One region of the Rhizobium sp. P28RR-XV genome, then DNA from elsewhere that is predicted to be linked to it. Evidence: riboswitches for the same ligand, from Rfam matches in the RefSeq annotation. Region 1 holds a riboswitch; each other region holds the start of a gene.
What was found. Region 1 has a riboswitch for cobalamin ahead of HGP12_RS09195 (ABC transporter substrate-binding protein). Riboswitches for the same ligand answer to the same signal wherever they lie in the genome.
Positions count from the first base shown of each region.

Region 2: linked by a shared signal. The riboswitch ahead of cobU (bifunctional adenosylcobinamide kinase/adenosylcobinamide-phosphate guanylyltransferase) and the one ahead of HGP12_RS09195 (ABC transporter substrate-binding protein) in region 1 are both predicted to bind cobalamin.
Region 3: linked by a shared signal. The riboswitch ahead of HGP12_RS20805 (SRPBCC family protein) and the one ahead of HGP12_RS09195 (ABC transporter substrate-binding protein) in region 1 are both predicted to bind cobalamin.
Region 4: linked by a shared signal. The riboswitch ahead of HGP12_RS19005 (glycerophosphodiester phosphodiesterase family protein) and the one ahead of HGP12_RS09195 (ABC transporter substrate-binding protein) in region 1 are both predicted to bind cobalamin.

Region 1 is NZ_JABAIG010000003.1:495,404-499,613, forward strand. Features, by position in the region: gene HGP12_RS09190 (GGDEF domain-containing protein) at 380-1,474, shown strand; cobalamin riboswitch at 1,556-1,812, shown strand; gene HGP12_RS09195 (ABC transporter substrate-binding protein) at 1,976-2,992, shown strand; gene HGP12_RS09200 (FecCD family ABC transporter permease) at 2,995-4,032, shown strand; gene HGP12_RS09205 (ABC transporter ATP-binding protein) at 4,029-4,210, shown strand, end outside.
Region 2 is NZ_JABAIG010000001.1:170,570-174,779, reverse strand. Features, by position in the region: gene cobN (cobaltochelatase subunit CobN) at 1-217, opposite strand, end outside; gene cobW (cobalamin biosynthesis protein CobW) at 227-1,276, opposite strand; gene cobU (bifunctional adenosylcobinamide kinase/adenosylcobinamide-phosphate guanylyltransferase) at 1,282-1,806, opposite strand; cobalamin riboswitch at 1,948-2,347, opposite strand; gene HGP12_RS00835 (chloride channel protein) at 2,528-4,210, shown strand, end outside.
Region 3 is NZ_JABAIG010000009.1:308,101-312,310, forward strand. Features, by position in the region: gene HGP12_RS20795 (L-threonylcarbamoyladenylate synthase) at 1-234, opposite strand, end outside; gene HGP12_RS20800 (DUF6656 family protein) at 293-910, opposite strand; cobalamin riboswitch at 1,260-1,464, shown strand; gene HGP12_RS20805 (SRPBCC family protein) at 1,561-2,805, shown strand; gene HGP12_RS20810 (hybrid-cluster NAD(P)-dependent oxidoreductase) at 2,808-3,896, shown strand; gene HGP12_RS20815 (glycoside hydrolase family 25 protein) at 3,997-4,210, opposite strand, start outside.
Region 4 is NZ_JABAIG010000008.1:302,900-307,109, forward strand. Features, by position in the region: gene HGP12_RS18995 (hypothetical protein) at 1-112, opposite strand, end outside; gene HGP12_RS19000 (HU family DNA-binding protein) at 468-746, shown strand; gene HGP12_RS19005 (glycerophosphodiester phosphodiesterase family protein) at 900-1,724, opposite strand; cobalamin riboswitch at 1,851-2,069, opposite strand; partial or broken gene HGP12_RS19010 (hypothetical protein) at 2,230-3,467, shown strand; gene HGP12_RS19015 (FUSC family protein) at 3,584-4,210, opposite strand, start outside.

The DNA of each region.
Region 1 (4,210 bases):
GGAAATTGCCCGACCGCACTTGACCACTCCGCACGGCGCGCCAGATAGCGCCCATTATTCATGCTCCGTGCAGGAGCGATCCACAGGCTCCCTCGATATTTTATAACCTCCCGAAGATCCTGAGTGCGCAATTCCTCGGATTGCGGTATCCGACACCACGGCATCGCTACGCATCAATTTCGAAGTTCAATTACGATAATGATCATCATCCCCGGTCCGCACTCGATCCCCTGTCCCGCCTCCAGCGACGTCCCGTCGCGCTCAGGGAGCGAGAGACTCGGTAAACCATTTTATAGAGATCGCGTGGTATCCTGCGCTGACTTAGACTATGGCCGGTGCGTACCATTGATGGGGCTCCTCGGGCAGATTGGGGATAGCCATGGGAATTGAAATGCATTTGCCTTCGCTGGTACGCGTCCTGGGGCAGGTGGCCATCATCGTCTACGCCTATTCCTGGGTCATCCGGATCGTCGATCGCGGCGTTTTGAAATCGGTTGCGGTCGGATTGCTGTTCGGCGTGGTCGGCATCCTGTCGATGGCTGATCCGATCCAGTGGATGCCGGGCGTCATCCAGGACGGCCGCTCGATCCTGCTCGTCCTGACGCCGGTCTATGGCGGCCCCCTGGGGACCATTGTCGCGGCTGTTATGATGGGCCTGTTCCGTTTCTTGGTCGGCGGCATGGGTGCCGTCGGCGGCGTTGCCGGGATCCTGATCGTCGCGCTTGCGGGCTATGTCCTCAGCCTCCTGCCGCGGCAGTGGATCGGCACGGGGTGGAGGCGATCGGCGCTGTTCGGTCTGGCGACCTGCACATCGCTCGTGGTTCTCGTCTTTCTGCCGTGGGCGGTCGCGCGCGAGCTTCTCCTCTCGGCAACGCTTCCGGTCACGATCGTCAATATAGTCGGTGTCTTTCTTCTCTCGGACCTGCTGGAGCGGGAGCAATATCGCATCGGCATCCAGCGCGCGCTCGAGAGCGAGGCAAGCCTCGATCCGCTGACGAAGCTGCCCAATCGCCGTGTCCTGCAGCGGGAAGGCGACCGTTGCAGCAAGGAGGCCGGCATCAGGCGCGTCCCGTTTTCGATCATCATGCTCGATATCGATCACTTCAAGAAGATCAACGACAGCTGGGGTCATTCCTTCGGCGATACGGTCCTGGCGCGGGTCGCGGACGTGATCCGGCAGACTGTCCGAAGGACCGACATTGCTGCGCGCTATGGCGGCGAAGAGATCGTCGTTCTGCTGCCGAACACCGATGTTAAGGCCGCCACCGCCGTTGCGGAGAAAATCCGCAAGGATATCGAGGCGACAATCCTGATGTTCGAGCAGGAGAGCATCCGCGTCACGGTCAGCATCGGTATTGCCTGCTCCCACGAGCCGACGGCCGACTTCAAGCATGTGCTGGAGGCTGCAGACAAGGCGCTTTATCGCGCCAAGGCCGGCGGGCGAAATCGCGTGGAATTGGCCGAGGCCGCTTAGCCAGCTATATGGATGCGGGCTGTGGGATTGCGCTCACTTACTTTATCGCATCCATGCGTCCTTGACGGGAAGGGGCCATCCAGCATAACTGGACGCGACGGTTCCCCAAGGAAGACTCCGAGGGGATTAATAGGGAACACGGTGAGGACGACCCAAAAGGGACCTAGACCGTGGCTGCCCCCGCAACTGTAAGCGGATTGCCGATCATCCCGGAGTGACCAACCTGCTGGTTCCCTCCGAGGGCATTGAGCCATGCCACTGCAAGCATGCTTGCGGGAAGGCAGATGATCGTCAGATATCCGCGAGCCAGGAGACCTGCCGTCGATCACGATCCAATCAGCCGGGCGGGGATGCCCGGAAGGGACAGAGAGAATGATTGACCTGAGCCTTCGACACTTTCAGACATCTATCGGTCTTGATTGGGATCCTCGCAACCGGCGGCGGTCTTTTTGAGCGCGATCGCGCTGATACCGCCCAGTTTCCCTCCTATCGAGATCGTTCATGCGCCATTTTTTGACGACCATTACATTTGCACTCGGCCTGAGCGGGTTTGCCGCTTCCGGTTTTGCCGCGACACAATATCCCCTCACCATCGATAATTGTGGCCAGAAGGTCACCTTCCAGAAGGCCCCGGCCAGGATCGTCTCGATCGGGCAGGGCATGACCGAGATCCTCTTCTCGCTCGGCCTTGCCGACAAGATCGCCGGAACGGCCGTCTGGGTCGGCCCTGTTCTGCCGCAATATGCCGAAGCCAACGGCAAGATCCCGCGGCTTGCCGATAATGATCCGAGCTTTGAGTCGGTCGTCGGCAAGGAGCCGGATCTGGTCATGGCCGAATTCGAGTGGCATTTCGGTCCGCAGGGCTCCGTCGGCAAGCGCGAGCAGTTTTCCGAACTGAGCATCAATACCTATATCGCGCCGACCGATTGCGTCGCCAAGGTCAATGCCGATGGCGGCGACGGCGTGCGCAAGGAACTGTTCACGATGGACCTGATCTATCAGGAGATCGATGAACTCGCGGACATCTTCGACGTTAAGGATCGCGGCGATGCCTTGATCGCAGACCTGAAGAAGCGCGAAGTGGATGCGGTCGCCTCGATTTCAGGCGCAGGGACCAAGGATCTTCCCATCGTGTTCTGGTTCTCCAGCAAGGAAGTCAATGGCGACGCCTTCATCGCGGGCAAGAACAGCGCGCCGGCCTATATCCTGAAGACGCTCGGCGCCAGGAATGTCGTGACGACCGAGGAAGAATGGCCGCTGGTCGGATGGGAGACGATTATGCAGGCCAATCCGGCCGTGATCGTCATCGCCACCATGGATCGCCGCCGCTATGCCGCCGACGATCCGAAGGTCAAGGTCGATTTCCTCGAGAAGGATCCGGTCACCAGCCAGCTCGATGCCGTCAAGAACAAGCATTTCGTTCTGATGGATGCCCAGTCGATGAACCCGACCGTTCGGACCATCGACGGCATCGAAATCCTGGCCAAGGGCATTAAGTCCTTCGGCCTGGCGCGGTGAAGATGCGTCTTGCTGCAGAACGACGGCCATGGTGGATGCTGCCGGCGCTTGCCCTGGCTGCCATCGTGATTCTGGCCTTCATGATCAGCCTTGCGGTGTCGATCGGCGAGATTTCCATCCCGTTGTCGACAACCGCAAAGGCGGTATCGAACCGGCTGTTCGGAACGAGCTTCGAACTGAGCCGGATTCACCAGGGCATCGTCTGGGACTATCGCCTGAGCCGGGCGCTCGTCGCCGCCAGCGCTGGCGCCTCCCTGGCATTGAGCGGCGTGATCCTGCAGGCCCTGTTGCGCAATCCGCTTGCCGAACCCTATGTGCTCGGCATTTCGGCGGGTGCCTCGACCGGTGCGGTCTGTATCATGATCCTCGGGCTCGGCTACGGCGTTCTCGGGCTTTCCGGCGGAGCGTTCCTGGGTGCGATCGTTGCTTTCCTGTTCGTCGGCCTGCTCGCGACGGGTGTCGGCGGCACGAGCGAGCGGATCATCCTGTGCGGTGTTGCCGGCTCGCAGCTTTTCAACGCGCTGACCTCCTATATCGTCACCACGTCGGCCAATGCCGAGCAGGCGAGGGGCGTGATGTTCTGGCTGCTCGGTTCGCTGAGCGGCGTGCGCTGGCCGGACGTCTATCTTTCGGGGCCGGTCGCCATTCTCGGCTTTGCCGTCTGCATGGCGCATGTCCGCGTGCTCGATGCCTTCATCTTCGGCACGGATGCGGCCGCCTCTTTGGGGATCGCGGTGCGACGCGCGCAGATCGTCCTGCTTGGCGTTACGGCCTTCATGACGGCCGCCGTCGTCAGCATCGTCGGCTCGATCGGCTTCGTCGGGCTCGTCATCCCGCATGCCGCCCGTTTCGTCGTAGGGCCAAGCCATGACCGGCTGCTGCCGGCGGCAGCCCTTGCCGGCGCCATTTTCATGGTCGGCGCCGATATCATCTCCAGGGTCATCATTCCCCAGCAGATCCTGCCGATCGGCGTGGTCACCGCCCTGTTCGGGGCTCCCGCCTTCGCCATCATTCTCTATCGCGCCCGGAGGACGGCATGAGCATCGCTGTGGACACGGTGACCTTCGCGGCCGGCAATACCTTGATCGTCAACGGCATCAGCCTGGCGGTGGAAAAGGGCAAGGTTCTCGGCCTTCTCGGGCCGAACGGCTCGGGCAAATCCAGTCTCCTGCGGCTGATCTGCCGGTTGAGGAAGGTCAAGAGCGGGGTCATCCGGCT
Region 2 (4,210 bases), on a different contig from region 1:
CCGTCCTCTCGATATAGGTATCGACGGACATCGGGTGCTTGAGGCTCATCAGGCTCGCAAGCCGAAGGGAGCGGCCGCCCTCGCCGTGCGCTGCGGCAATCGCCGCAAGCTCGGTGTCGGCGGCCGACAGAAAGAGAATGTCAGCCGGCGATTGGCCGAGGTCGATCGCCTCTTCGCCGTCGCTGATCGTTCCCTTCTGAGCTAGGAGGAGATGCATGGACTTGCCTTAGACCAACGCTTCGATCGCCTTGCGTACGATCGTCTCGTCCATCTCGTGCAGGCCGATCACCACAAGTCTGGTCGCACGCGCTTCACCCGGTGTCCATGCACGGTCGAAATAAGTGTCGATGCGGCTGCCGACAGCCTGCACCTGCAGGCGCATGGGCTTGCCCGGAACGTCGCCGAAGCCCTTGAGGCGCAGCACGTCATGTTCCGCGATCACGCCCTTCAGCGCATCGATGAAGGCGGCCGGATCGGCAATCGGGCCGAGCTCGACGACGAAGCTGTCGAACTCGTCATGATCGTGCGGCGTGCCGTCCTCATGCTCCAGCTCGTGATGCGATTTGCGGTTGACGATATCGTCTTCGGTGCCGATGCCGAGGCCGAGCAGGATGGCGGCCGGCACATCGCCGTTCTTGGCTTCGATGATCGTCGGCTTGCGGGCGGTGCGCGAAGCAACCTCGGCGCGCACCCGGCCAAGACCAGCGACATCGATGAGATCGGTCTTGTTCAGCACGATCAGATCGGCGCAGGTCAACTGATCCTCGAACAGTTCCTCGATCGGGCTCTCGTGGTCGAGCGAGTCGTCCTCGACGCGGGCGGCTTCGACAGCATCGTGATCGTCGGCAAAGCGGCCAGCGGCAACGGCGGCGCTATCGACCACCGTGATGACGCCGTCGACGGTGACGTGGGTGCGGATATCGGGCCAGTTGAAGGCGGCGACCAGCGGCTGCGGCAGGGCAAGGCCCGACGTCTCGATAACGATGTGATCCGGGCGCGCATCGCGCTCCAAGAGCTTCGTCATCGTGGGGATGAAGTCGTCGGCGACGGTGCAGCAGATGCAGCCGTTGGTCAGCTCGATGATATCGTCTTCGGTGCAGTTCTCCGCGCCGCAGCCCTTGAGCACGTCGCCATCGACGCCGAGATCGCCGAATTCGTTGATGATCAGCGCGATCTTCTTGCCGCCGGCATTCTGCAGGAGGTTGCGGATCATCGTCGTCTTGCCGGCCCCGAGAAAGCCGGTGATGACGGTGGCGGGAATCTTTTCCTGGTTCATATGGATCAGCCCTTCATTTTCAGCGGCAAGCCCGCTGCGATAAAATAAACTTCGGCACTTGCCGCCGCGACCATCTGGTGCAGGCGGCCGGCATGATCGCGAAATTCGCGAGCCATGCGATTTTCAGGCACGATTCCAAGGCCGACCTCGTTGGATACGAGAACGAGCCGCGATCGCGCCTTCGGCAGGAATTCCGTAAGAGCGGTGAACTCCGCCGTCATATCACGCTCCGCCATCATCAGATTGGTCACCCAAAGCGTCAGGCAGTCGACAAGCACCGCGCGCCCTTCGGCGTCGATTGCGGCGAGCCGCGCAACGAGATCGATCGGCTCCTCATGCGTCTGCCATAGATCGCCGCGGTCGGCACGATGCTGGGCGATGCGCTCGCGCATCTCATTATCCCACGCCTGCCCCGTCGCCACATAGTGACGCTCAAGACCGGTATCCAAAACCAGAGATTCGGCGAATCGGGATTTACCGGAACGCGCGCCCCCAAGGACGAAGACAGCTCGGGAGGCCGAAGAGGACATGCGTTATTCCTGCTCCCGCAAAACAGCGAGGCTCGACATCATGAAGCCGATACCGGAAAGCAGGCGTCTACACGCCGAAAACTCGTCTTGTGCCATGACAACCTCCGTGCTGGCAGCGGAACTGGCGTTCCTGGAATGGGCTCTGCGCCCGGCACGCATGGCAGGTCTCCTGGCTCGCGGATAAGGCGCCGCGACGGGGGCGGACCGAAATCGGTCGCCCCCGATCGTGCGCCAGCGGGTCTTCCTCGCCTTCCCGGCAATGCATCATGAAAAGGCGGACGATTCGTAGAATTGGAGGCGTCCAGCCCCGGTTGATCATGATGCCACACCAGTGGCTTTTCCGGCTTTACGCTGCCCCGCCTCGTTCGCCCCATGCGAACCATCGACGGAATATACCCCAAACCGAACGAAAGACCCTGACCGCTCTACAGTCGCGGGGTCGGCTGTGATGAGAACGCCCGGATTGGGTCCGTCCCTTCACATTCCCTTTTCATCCCATGCGACAGATCGCCGCTCGGGAACCATACGTTATGCCGGCAATGATTAGGCTTTCACCGAGTTCAAGTCAATGAAGGGCATGGATGCGACGCCCAGCGTCCCGATTGCGAAATCGACCCGATATTCCCGCAAAATCAGCGGCTTTTTTGCCGCATTTCTTTGATGTTAGAAGTCTATAGAGGGTAAGCTCTCATATTCGAATAAAACATATCGTTCGTTTCCCATGTTGCAGAAATTCCAACCACGCCGCCTCGGCGTCTTCTCGGCCCTATTCGATCTCGGTCGGTTCAGGGCATTGCTGCGCCGTGGCGAATCGGGACTTGTTTTCGCCGGCGCGCTGGTGGGAATAGTCTCCGGCTGCGCCGTGACGGCGATGAGCTTCGTCTCGCGCAAGCTTCACAGCCTCATCTACGGCATCACCGACTATGAGCGCCTGAGTTCGGCGGCGGTGGCGATTCCCGACAAATCGGTGCTGTTCATCGCGCCGATCGCCGGCGGCATCATCCTCGGTATCCTGCTCTATATATTGTCGCGCACACGCAAGAAGCCGATGGTCGACCCGATCGAAGCCAATGCGCTGCACGGCGGCCGGATGTCGCTCACCGATAGTATCCTCGTCGCCGTACAGAACCTGATCTCGAATGGATTCGGTGCCTCCGTCGGGCTCGAGGCCGGTTACACCCAGCTTGCGGCCGGCATCGCCTCCAAATTCGGCTACAAGATGCAGATGCGCCGCGCGGACCTGCGCATGCTCGTCGGCTGCGGCGCCGCCGGCGCCATTGCCGCCGCCTTCAATGCGCCGCTCACCGGCGCCTTTTACGCCTTCGAGCTGATCATCGGCACCTACTCCATCCTGACGCTGACGCCTGTCGTCGTCTCGGCATTGATATCGACGATGATCGCGAGGCTGCTCGCCGGCGATGACTTCGCCATCGATATCGGCCATATCGGCTCGATCGCCCCCGCCGACTATCTGCCGGCAGTTTTGCTCGGCGCCTTCTGCGCCGGTGTCGGCATCCTGATCATGCAGGGCGTCGCCTGGACCGAGGAGCTCGCGCGCAAGAGTTCCATCGCGCCGTCCTTCCGCCCAGCGCTCGGAGGCCTTGTCGTCGGCACACTGGCACTGATCTCCCCGCAGGTTTTGTCGGCGGGGCACGGCGCCCTGCATCTCAACCTGTCGACGGATGTGACTATCGGGGCGTTGGTCGGGCTGTTCCTCCTCAAATCGCTGGCCTCCGCAGTCTCGATCGGCTCCGGCTTCAGAGGCGGTCTTTTCTTCGCATCTCTGTTCATGGGTGCTCTTCTCGGCAAAATCTTCGCCTATTGCGCCCCCTATTTCGATCACAACACGCTGACGCCGGCCGTCTACGCCGTGGTCGGCATGAGTTCGCTGGCCGTCGCGATCATCGGCGGCCCGCTGACGATGACGTTCCTGGCGCTGGAGATTACCGGCGACTTCCCGATCACCGCCCTGGTGCTGGCCGCCGTCATCACATCGTCGCTCGTGGTCCGCACCACCTTCGGCTACTCCTTCGCCACATGGCGCTTCCACCTGCGCGGCGAGAGCATCCGCAGCGCCCACGACGTCGGCTGGATCCGCAATCTCACGGTCGCCCGCATGATGCGCCCCGACGTGCATACGGGAAGCATCGACATGAGCATCGAGGAGTTCCGCAAGAACTTTCCGATCGGCTCGGCCCAGCGCGTCATCCTGATCGACAAGAACAATAAATATTCGGGAATGGTCTTCGTGCCCGACGTCTATGCGAGCCCGGTCGAGAAGGACGACGAGGAACACGGGCTTTCCGATTTCATCCAGCTGCGCAACGAATTCCTGCAGCCGCAGATGAACGCCAAGCAAGCGGCCGCCATGTTCGACCAGACCAAGAGTGAAGCGCTCGTCGTC
Region 3 (4,210 bases), on a different contig from region 1:
GACCGCGTAGCGTTCCGCCATGGCGAGATCGCTCATATGGCAGATCAGCGGGTTGAAGCGCGGCCGCCCCTTCGTCTCGTAGATCCGGGTAATGGCTGTGGGATTGGTGGCATCGGCGGCGAGACCGTAGACCGTCTCCGTCGGCAGACCGATCGGCAGCCCTTCGGCAAGCGTTACCGTCGCAACCTCTATCGCCGTTTGCGGATGTTCGAGAATATCTATGTGTCGTGCCATGGCCTGCCTACTTGCAGTTCAGGCCGTTCTTATGCTCTTCGAGTTTTCGGATCAATCGTCAAAGCTGGCGAATGATGTCGCGAAGCTGCTCGTTGCGCGCGCCGAGCAGGAGAACATTGCGGATGGCGATCTGCGGATCGTGAGTGTGGAACAGCACGCCGTTGCCGCGAATGTCGCGATTGATCGTCAGCTTCTTATCTTCCGCTTGCCTGTCCGGATGGATGGCAACGGCGAAATACATCCGCGAATATTTCAGGCTGATGTCTTCGAAGAAGTTTTCTTCCTGGCCGATTCGGGCAAAGAAGTTGGCGATATAGAAGGCCCAGTTCACTTCCTCATATCGTGCGAACTGGGTCCGCGCGGCGGTAACGTGACAATAGCCGAGATGCGGCGTGTCCTTCAGCGTGTGATGAAAAATGAGTTTCGGAAAGCGGATGGACTTGTGGAAATTGTTGAGCCGGTCATGGGTCTTTTCACCGGCGTCCCGCAGCTTCAGCGCCGTGCGCTCGGCCACCTGCTCATGGCTGAGGTATTCCCGCTCTTCCGCCAGCCAATGCGGCCTGTTGCGGTTGATGCGGCCGGTACGCAGGAATTCGCTGTACCCCGTCGTCGATACCGCTGGCGCCGGTTCGGGCTCGGCGGGCTTCCCAGCGTCGAAATATCTGAGTTTGGCCATGCCGGATCTCGCTATAAAACTCTCTGGGCGTCATGATGGATCATGGAGCTTGAGCCGAGCTTAATCGCGCCGGAGCGACGGCTCTCGATGGCGGCTCTGCCGTCGCTCTCCGCCGCCCAATCATTCCCCTGATTATCAGCCGTTCGCGGATCTGTCGCAATCAAGATAAAGCGCCATTGGCGGAATGCGCATGCGATGCGCGGGCCATCTCCCATGCAAGCGCCTAAGAGATTGAATTGTCTCTCCATATTGTAACGACAGGCAACCGTCCCATCGTCCGGTTCCGTCTGTCGTCAATTTCGAAGCCGATGTCGCATTGCAGCACAGCGGCCGATCGGGCCGAGGGATATGATGAAATCAATCTCAAGGTGCCGTCTGCTAGGGAGACGGAGAATTGGGAAGCCGGTCAAAATCCGGCGCTGCCCCCGCAACGGTAGTGGAGTAAGGCATGGCGAATAAAGCCACTGGGTCGATCGACCTGGGAAGGTGCCATGGGGCCCTGGAAACAGGGCCGCTCCAGAGCCCGGAAACCAGCCTTGGGCACATATGGTTTACTGACCGCGGCGGGCGGTCGGGGCATTGCTTTGGGCTGTCTTCAACCAGCCACGCATGTCCTGCGCCCGTTTCCTGGTACTGCGAAGGATAGGCAAATGGATATTGGCAGCAAAGTTCTGCGGCAATTGAAGAACCACCGGACAGGTTTGAGCCTGGAGCAACCGTTCTATACCGATCCGGACTACTTCAAGCTCGATATGGAGACGATCTACTATCGCGACTGGCTGTTTATCGGCCATGATTGCGAAGTGCCGCGCGCGGGCAATTATTTCACCGTCCAGATCGGCGACTATCCAGTCGTGATCGTCCGCGGCCGCGATCAGGTCATCCGCGCCTTTCACAATAGCTGTCGCCATCGTGGCTCGCGCGTCTGCACGACCGAGCGCGGCTCCTCGGCAAAGCTTGTCTGCCCCTATCATCAGTGGACCTACGAGCTCGACGGCTCTCTGCTCTTTGCCCGCCAGATGGCCGAGGATTTCGACAAGAGCCAGCATTCGCTGAAGCCGGTTCATTGCGAAAGCGTCGGCGGCTACATCTTCATTTGCCTCGCGCAGAACGCGCCGGATTTCAAGCCGGTTCGCGCCGCGATCGAACCTTACATGGCACCGCATCGCATCAGCGAAGCCAAGGTTGCCTTCCAGAGCACCATCATTGAGAAGGGGAACTGGAAGCTCGTCTGGGAAAACAACCGCGAATGCTACCATTGCGCGGCCAATCATCCCGAACTTTGCCGCACTTTCCCGGAAGCGCCGACCGTGACCGGCGTGCAGGGCGCGATGAACGACCCCGTCATCACCGAACACTGGCAGCGCTGCGAAGCGGCCGGCCTGCCGAGCGAGTTCAAGATCTCGCCGGATGGACAGTTCCGCGCCGCGCGCATGCCGCTGATCGAGGGGGCCGAGAGCTACACCATGTCCGGCCAGAACGCCGTCAGGCGGCCGCTTTCGCCGGATGTGACGATCAACGGCATCGGCACGATGCTGCTGTTCCATTACCCGACGACGTGGAACCACATCCTCGGCGACCATGCGATTTCCTTCCGCGTCCTGCCGATCAGCGCCGACGAAACCGCCGTCACCACGAAGTGGCTCGTCCACAAGGATGCCGTCGAGGGCGTCGACTACAATCTCGAGGAGCTGACGCACGTCTGGACCGAAACCAACGATCAGGACCGCCGCATCGTCGAGGAGAATGCCTTTGGTATCCGCTCGCCGGCCTATGAGCCCGGCCCCTATTCGGAAATCCATGAAGGCGGCGTCATGCAGTTCGTCGAATGGTACACGACGTTCATGATCAACCGGCTGCAAGGCGACCAGGCCAAGCTGTCGGCGGTTGCCTGAGCATGAATATGACCGTCTCCCTTCCGCACCGCCACCTCGACCAGATGCAGCCCTGGAGCGACAGGCAGCATCTGCTCGAATGCCTCTCGGCAACGCCCGAAGCGCCCGACGTGATGACCTTCACGTTCCGGTCCGACAAGGACAACTGGTTCCGCTATCTGCCGGGCCAGTTCGTGACGCTGGAGCTGCCGACGGCTCCGGAGCCGGTCATGCGCACCTATACGCTGTCGTCGACGCCATCGCGGCCCTTCTCGGTCGCCGTGACGGTGAAGGCACAGAAGGACAGCATCGGCACCCGCTGGATGTTCGAGAACCTGAAGCCGGGCATGCGCATCAAGGCGTTCGGTCCGCTCGGCGATTTCAGCCATATCCGTCATCCCGGCGAAAAATATCTGTTCGTCTCCGCCGGCTCCGGCATCACGCCGATGATGTCGATGACGCGCTACATGGCTGATACCGCACCGCTGTCGGATATTACCTTCGTCAATTGCTCGCGCGGCCCGGCCGACATCATCTTCCGGTCCGAGCTCGAATATCTCGCCCGTTTCATGCCGAACCTCAATCTCGGCTTGATCGTCGAGGGCTGTGGCCGCACCGATCTCTGGTCCGGATTGAAGGGCCGCATCGACAAGGCGAAGATCGGCCTGCTGGCGCCCGATTTCATGGATCGGACCATCTTCTGCTGCGGCCCGGAAGTCTTCATGGATGCCGTGCGCTCCATGCTGGAGGCGCATGGCTTCGACATGTCGCGCTACCATCAGGAGAGCTTCCAGCCGGCGAATGCGGCAACGCCGCTTGCGGAGGTTTCCGACGATGCATCGGGTGAGGCCGCAACGACGATCCGCTTCACCATGGCCGGCAAGGATGTCGTTTGCGCGGCGGGGCAGACCGTGCTTCAGGCCGCGCGAGGCGCCGGCGTTCGCATCGGCGCGGCCTGTGAGTCGGGGCTCTGCGGCACATGCCGGGTGATGAAGCTTTCGGGCGAAGTCGAGATGAGCCACAATGGCGGCATCCTCGATGACGAGATCGAAGAGGGCTATATCCTCGCCTGCTGCTCCCGTCCGAAGACGGATGTCCAGGTCGAGGCCTAAAGCATGTCGCGCAAAATTGCGCAGCGGTTTTGCGGTAACGACATGCGCAAAATCAAAGACCCAAAGCGCGAAAGGCGAATCTGAAAGATTACGGCGCGCTTTAAAAATCCTGGTAGTTCAGCTCGTTGATCTCGACCGGCTTCGATTGCGGCGTTGACGCCGTGACGACTGGGTCGACGTCGACCATGAGCGAAACCAGCGTTTGTCGCGGCCCGTTGCATGTCGGCGCCTGTGCGATCATCAGATCGGGCGCGGGCAGCGGCTTGGCCGGCAGGAGATCGCCCTGCGGCCAGACCTTCGCGAGCTGAACTTGC
Region 4 (4,210 bases), on a different contig from region 1:
CCCGTCCCGCTCTTGCCAGTTCAAAGCCCTCATCGCTGATGATCTGCTTTGCGAGCTCGATGGCCCAGAGCCCGAAATCGCCGCGATTGCCTATCTTGATCTCATGTTCCATTGCTTGTCCCATTCAAACATCGTGAGCGAGGCTCTATAGACCCGTCCGGAGAAAGACCAGCCTCGATTGCGCCGCCATGGCCCGCATCCGATTGGCGAAAACGCGCTGGAGCCGCCGATTCCGGCATTTTCAGCAGATTCGCAAGGCGTCTGCGGATGCCCCCAACCGTCCTCCCGCAGGCTATCCGACTTGTGCTTGGACTGGGAAAACACCCACGTAAAGCGCCTAAAATGGCTTCAATACGTCGGAAATTGTGGAAATACCGGCTTTCTCGGCCTTTCCGTGCAGAACTCCAGGTGACAACTGTCACCGGCAATGGAAATGATTCCGGCGTCATCAATGCGGGGGAAGCCTCATGACCACTACCAATGAAATCGCAGATCAAATTGCAGCGGAGCATAAGCTCACCAAAGTTCAGAGCAAGGCAATCGTAGAAGCCGTCTTTGGAGCCATCACCGGAGCCGCGACCTCCGGCGCCGAAACCTCGATTCCTGGCTTTGGCAAGTTCAAGGTCAAGGACACGCCGGAACGTGAAGCACGCAATCCGGGAACGGGCGCCACCATCAAGGTTGCCGCCTCGAAGAAGCTTGCCTTCACGCCAGCCAAGGCGCTGAAGGATGCACTCAACAAGTAATCGCGACCCTGGCCGTAAAGGCTGGATGGGTTAAATGGCTGGCTCTATCCGCTAGGGCCGGCCATTTGCGTTTTCATATCAAGGCGAACGCTGCTGCGCGACCGTGAGCTATCGCAGCGCGATCAGTTCAGGATGATTACATCGAAAAGCTGACTAACGAGCCTTGAGGTAGGTCCTCAGCGCCTCAGCCTCATCCGTCTGGATGGCGGAGACGCCTGCATCGATCAGGCGGCCCCAAATTGCCGCGGGGTCCTGCAGCGCGGCGGTATCCGTAAAGCCTGCGCAGGAAACGGAATCGAGTGTATTGACCCACAGGCGCACGCCCGCGTCAGCAAAAAGCGCCTTGCGAGCAGAAAGCTGGTCCAAGCTGTCGAAGTAGATTTCGCACAGCAGCGGGTTGAGCTGAAATAGAAGATCGAGCTGGCTCTCCGCATCCTGGGAACCGAGGCGTGTTTTCGCCATGAAGAGAACCATCTCCGGCAATACCTTGTGCTGGATCCAGGCAAGATCGTCCGGGGTCCTCAGATCGCCCCAGAAATCGACTTGCCGATCGACGCCCATGGCACGAGCACAGGCGATCACACCGGGGATCATGTCTCTGCGCTTGACATCGAGATGCAGGAAAACACGGCCGCGCGTGAGATCGAAGACATCCTTCAGGCTCGGCAGCTTTTCTCCGGTCATCCGGTTCGTCTCGCCGCCATTGCGGTCACGCAGGTGCAGGCTCGACAGTTGCTGCAGCGTCAGCCCCTCTGCCTCCTGGATGAGGCCGGCCGTCCGCTCAAGCGTATCGTCATGCAGGAGAAAGAACTCGCCGTCGCTGCTGCATCGCACGTCGATCTCGACGGCATCATAGCCGGCAGACATGGCTCGCTCGATTGCCAGCAAGCTGTTTTCCGGCGCGGCGCGCCAGATGCCGCGATGAACGACGATCGCGCAGTCGCGCGAGGGATCGGCGATATAATCGGCATAGTCCATGATACGTCCTCGTCTCGCGGGATGCGCGCGATTCGCCCGAAACCGGACATCTCCGCCGGGGTATCATGGGATTTTGACAGATCTGCAAAGCGCAATGCCGGCCGTTGCGAGCGGCGTTTAAGAACGGTGATCGTTATTGCTCAAGGCAGGTCTCCTGGCTCGCGGGTCGACGCATTCGTTTCGCCTTCCCAAGGCACATGGCCTCAGTGACTTCGTCAAACGAATGCTCGCCGCTCACAGTTGCGGGTGCAGCTCCGGCTTGGCAATCATCATGTTTGCCGACCGGATTCCCATCTTAGCCTCCAATTCTTGCGAATCAGGGGAACCTCGAACACTATATATAGTAGCCTGAGTTAAAATTACGTCAACCGCTTCGAAGTCCCCCAATCGATTTCCATGCTGATATGGATGCTCATTTCGCTTGATGCGTGCATGCAAGGGCTGGACAAGCACAGCGTTATTTTATTACGCTGCATATGTAATGTTATTACATAAAGGATTTTCCATGCTACGCACAGGTTCCGGTATCTTCCTTGCAGCCTCGTCGCTCGCCTGCACATTGCTGTTTCCGTTTCCCTCTTTTGCCGACAGCGAAAACGAGACGGAAAGCTGGCGGCTGTTCGTTGCCGATCACAGCCTGCCGATCGTCCGCGCGATTGACGCGACAAGCGGTAAGGAGATCGGTCGGTTCGATCTTGACGGCTATGCCGCGCTGTCGCTCAGCCAGTCCGGCCGAACAGTCTTTGCCGTGCAGGGCGAAAAGAATGTCGTCCACGCCATCGCGACCGGCATCTCGCTCTCCGATCACGGAGAACATCGCGACATCGAGCTTTCCGAACCGAAACTGCTTCCAGCTGCGATCAGGGGTGAAAAGCCGAGGCACGTGGTAACGCACGGCAATGATATCGCGATCTTCTACGATCGCGACGACAAGTTCGACCTCCTGTCCGAGAGCGGTCTTGCAGAAGGTAAACCTGACATCCGTGCATTCGAGACGATGGCCGCCCACCACGGCGTTGCCGTTCCGATGGGCAATCATCTTCTCGTATCGGCGCCGAACATGGAGGCACCGGTCAAGGAGGGTGAGCTGCCACCACGTCTCGGCTTGCGCGTCCTCAACCGAAAGGGCGAGCAGGTCGGCGATATCAAGCCTTGCACTGGCCTTCACGGGGAGGCAACCTCCCCCGGCTGGTTGCCTTCGGTTGCGAGGAAGGCGTCCTCATCGCGCGCCCTGGCGGTGTCAACGGCCCGAAGCTCGATACGCTCGCCTATGACGCGCCTCTCCCGAAAGGCAAGGTATCGACATTGCTCGGCGGCACCTCCATGCAATTTTTCCTCGGCAATTACGGTGAGCAAAATGTCGTGCTGATCGACCCAGACAACGCAGTCGAGCCCTACAAGCTGATCGAACTGCCGACACGACGCGTCGACTTCGTGCTCGATCCGGCAAAGCCGCAGCATGCCTATATCCTCACCGAGGATGGTAGTCTGCATCTTCTCGATGTGGTGAAAGGCGCAATCGTGAAATCCGAGGCGGTCACCGAACCCTACAGCAAGGACGGCCATTGGCGCGATCCCCGGCCGCGCCTAGCCATTGCCGGCGACCTTCTCGCCATTATGGATCCACGTCACGGCCTTATTCGCTTGGTGGACGGCCAGTCGCTCAAGGAAATCCGCAGCATTGCTGTCGAGGGGCAGCCCTTTGCGATCGTTGCGGCTGGCGGATCGGGAGCGGTTCACTAAAAGCGGAAACGCAAAACCCTCTTCGTTCCTAATGAGCAAAGGGAGTCGGTCTTGTTGACCGGCTCCCTTACGCTGGGCGTTGAGAGACCAGGTCATGCCGAAACCGCCTCGTCGCTTCAACTGACCTTGCTTTCGCGGATGCGATCGGCAAGATCGAGAAAATTCTGACGCATGCGGCGCAAGGTGAAATCGAGACCAAACAGGCGGCCTGTTTCGCTAAAATCCATCGATTGAGCAGCTTCGGAACGTTGAAGAGCGCTAAACGCGGCCTCGAAAGCTTCATCGCCAGCCGAAAGCACCGCTGAATCGATCTCGCCGCCGGCACGCAGCGCCCGGCCACATGCTTCCGCGAAGCGGGCCTGTGCCTCGAGCACTCGTCCCGCCTGCGGCCCGATCACTTCGACGATCGCCGGCGGGAAAGGCGTTTCCACGATGTGGCTGACATAGGTCATGTCGTTGCGGATTCGCCAAAGCGAGCGAGGGATGGCCTCGGAAATTCCCTCTTTTGTCAGCCAGAAGGCGCGTTCGCGCTGAGCGTCGGTCAGGAGCGATTCCGTCGCCATCAGGGACTGGCGCAGCGCGATATTGGCTTCCGAGGCGGATACCGGCTCGCCCTTTTCGACCGCGGATGCAAGAGTACGCAAGATCTGTGCCACGACGTCGAGAGCCGATCCGAAGCGATCGAGCACTATAGTCCGCGAGCGCGTCGGCAGGATGAAGAGGCTGGCGAGTACACCCACGAC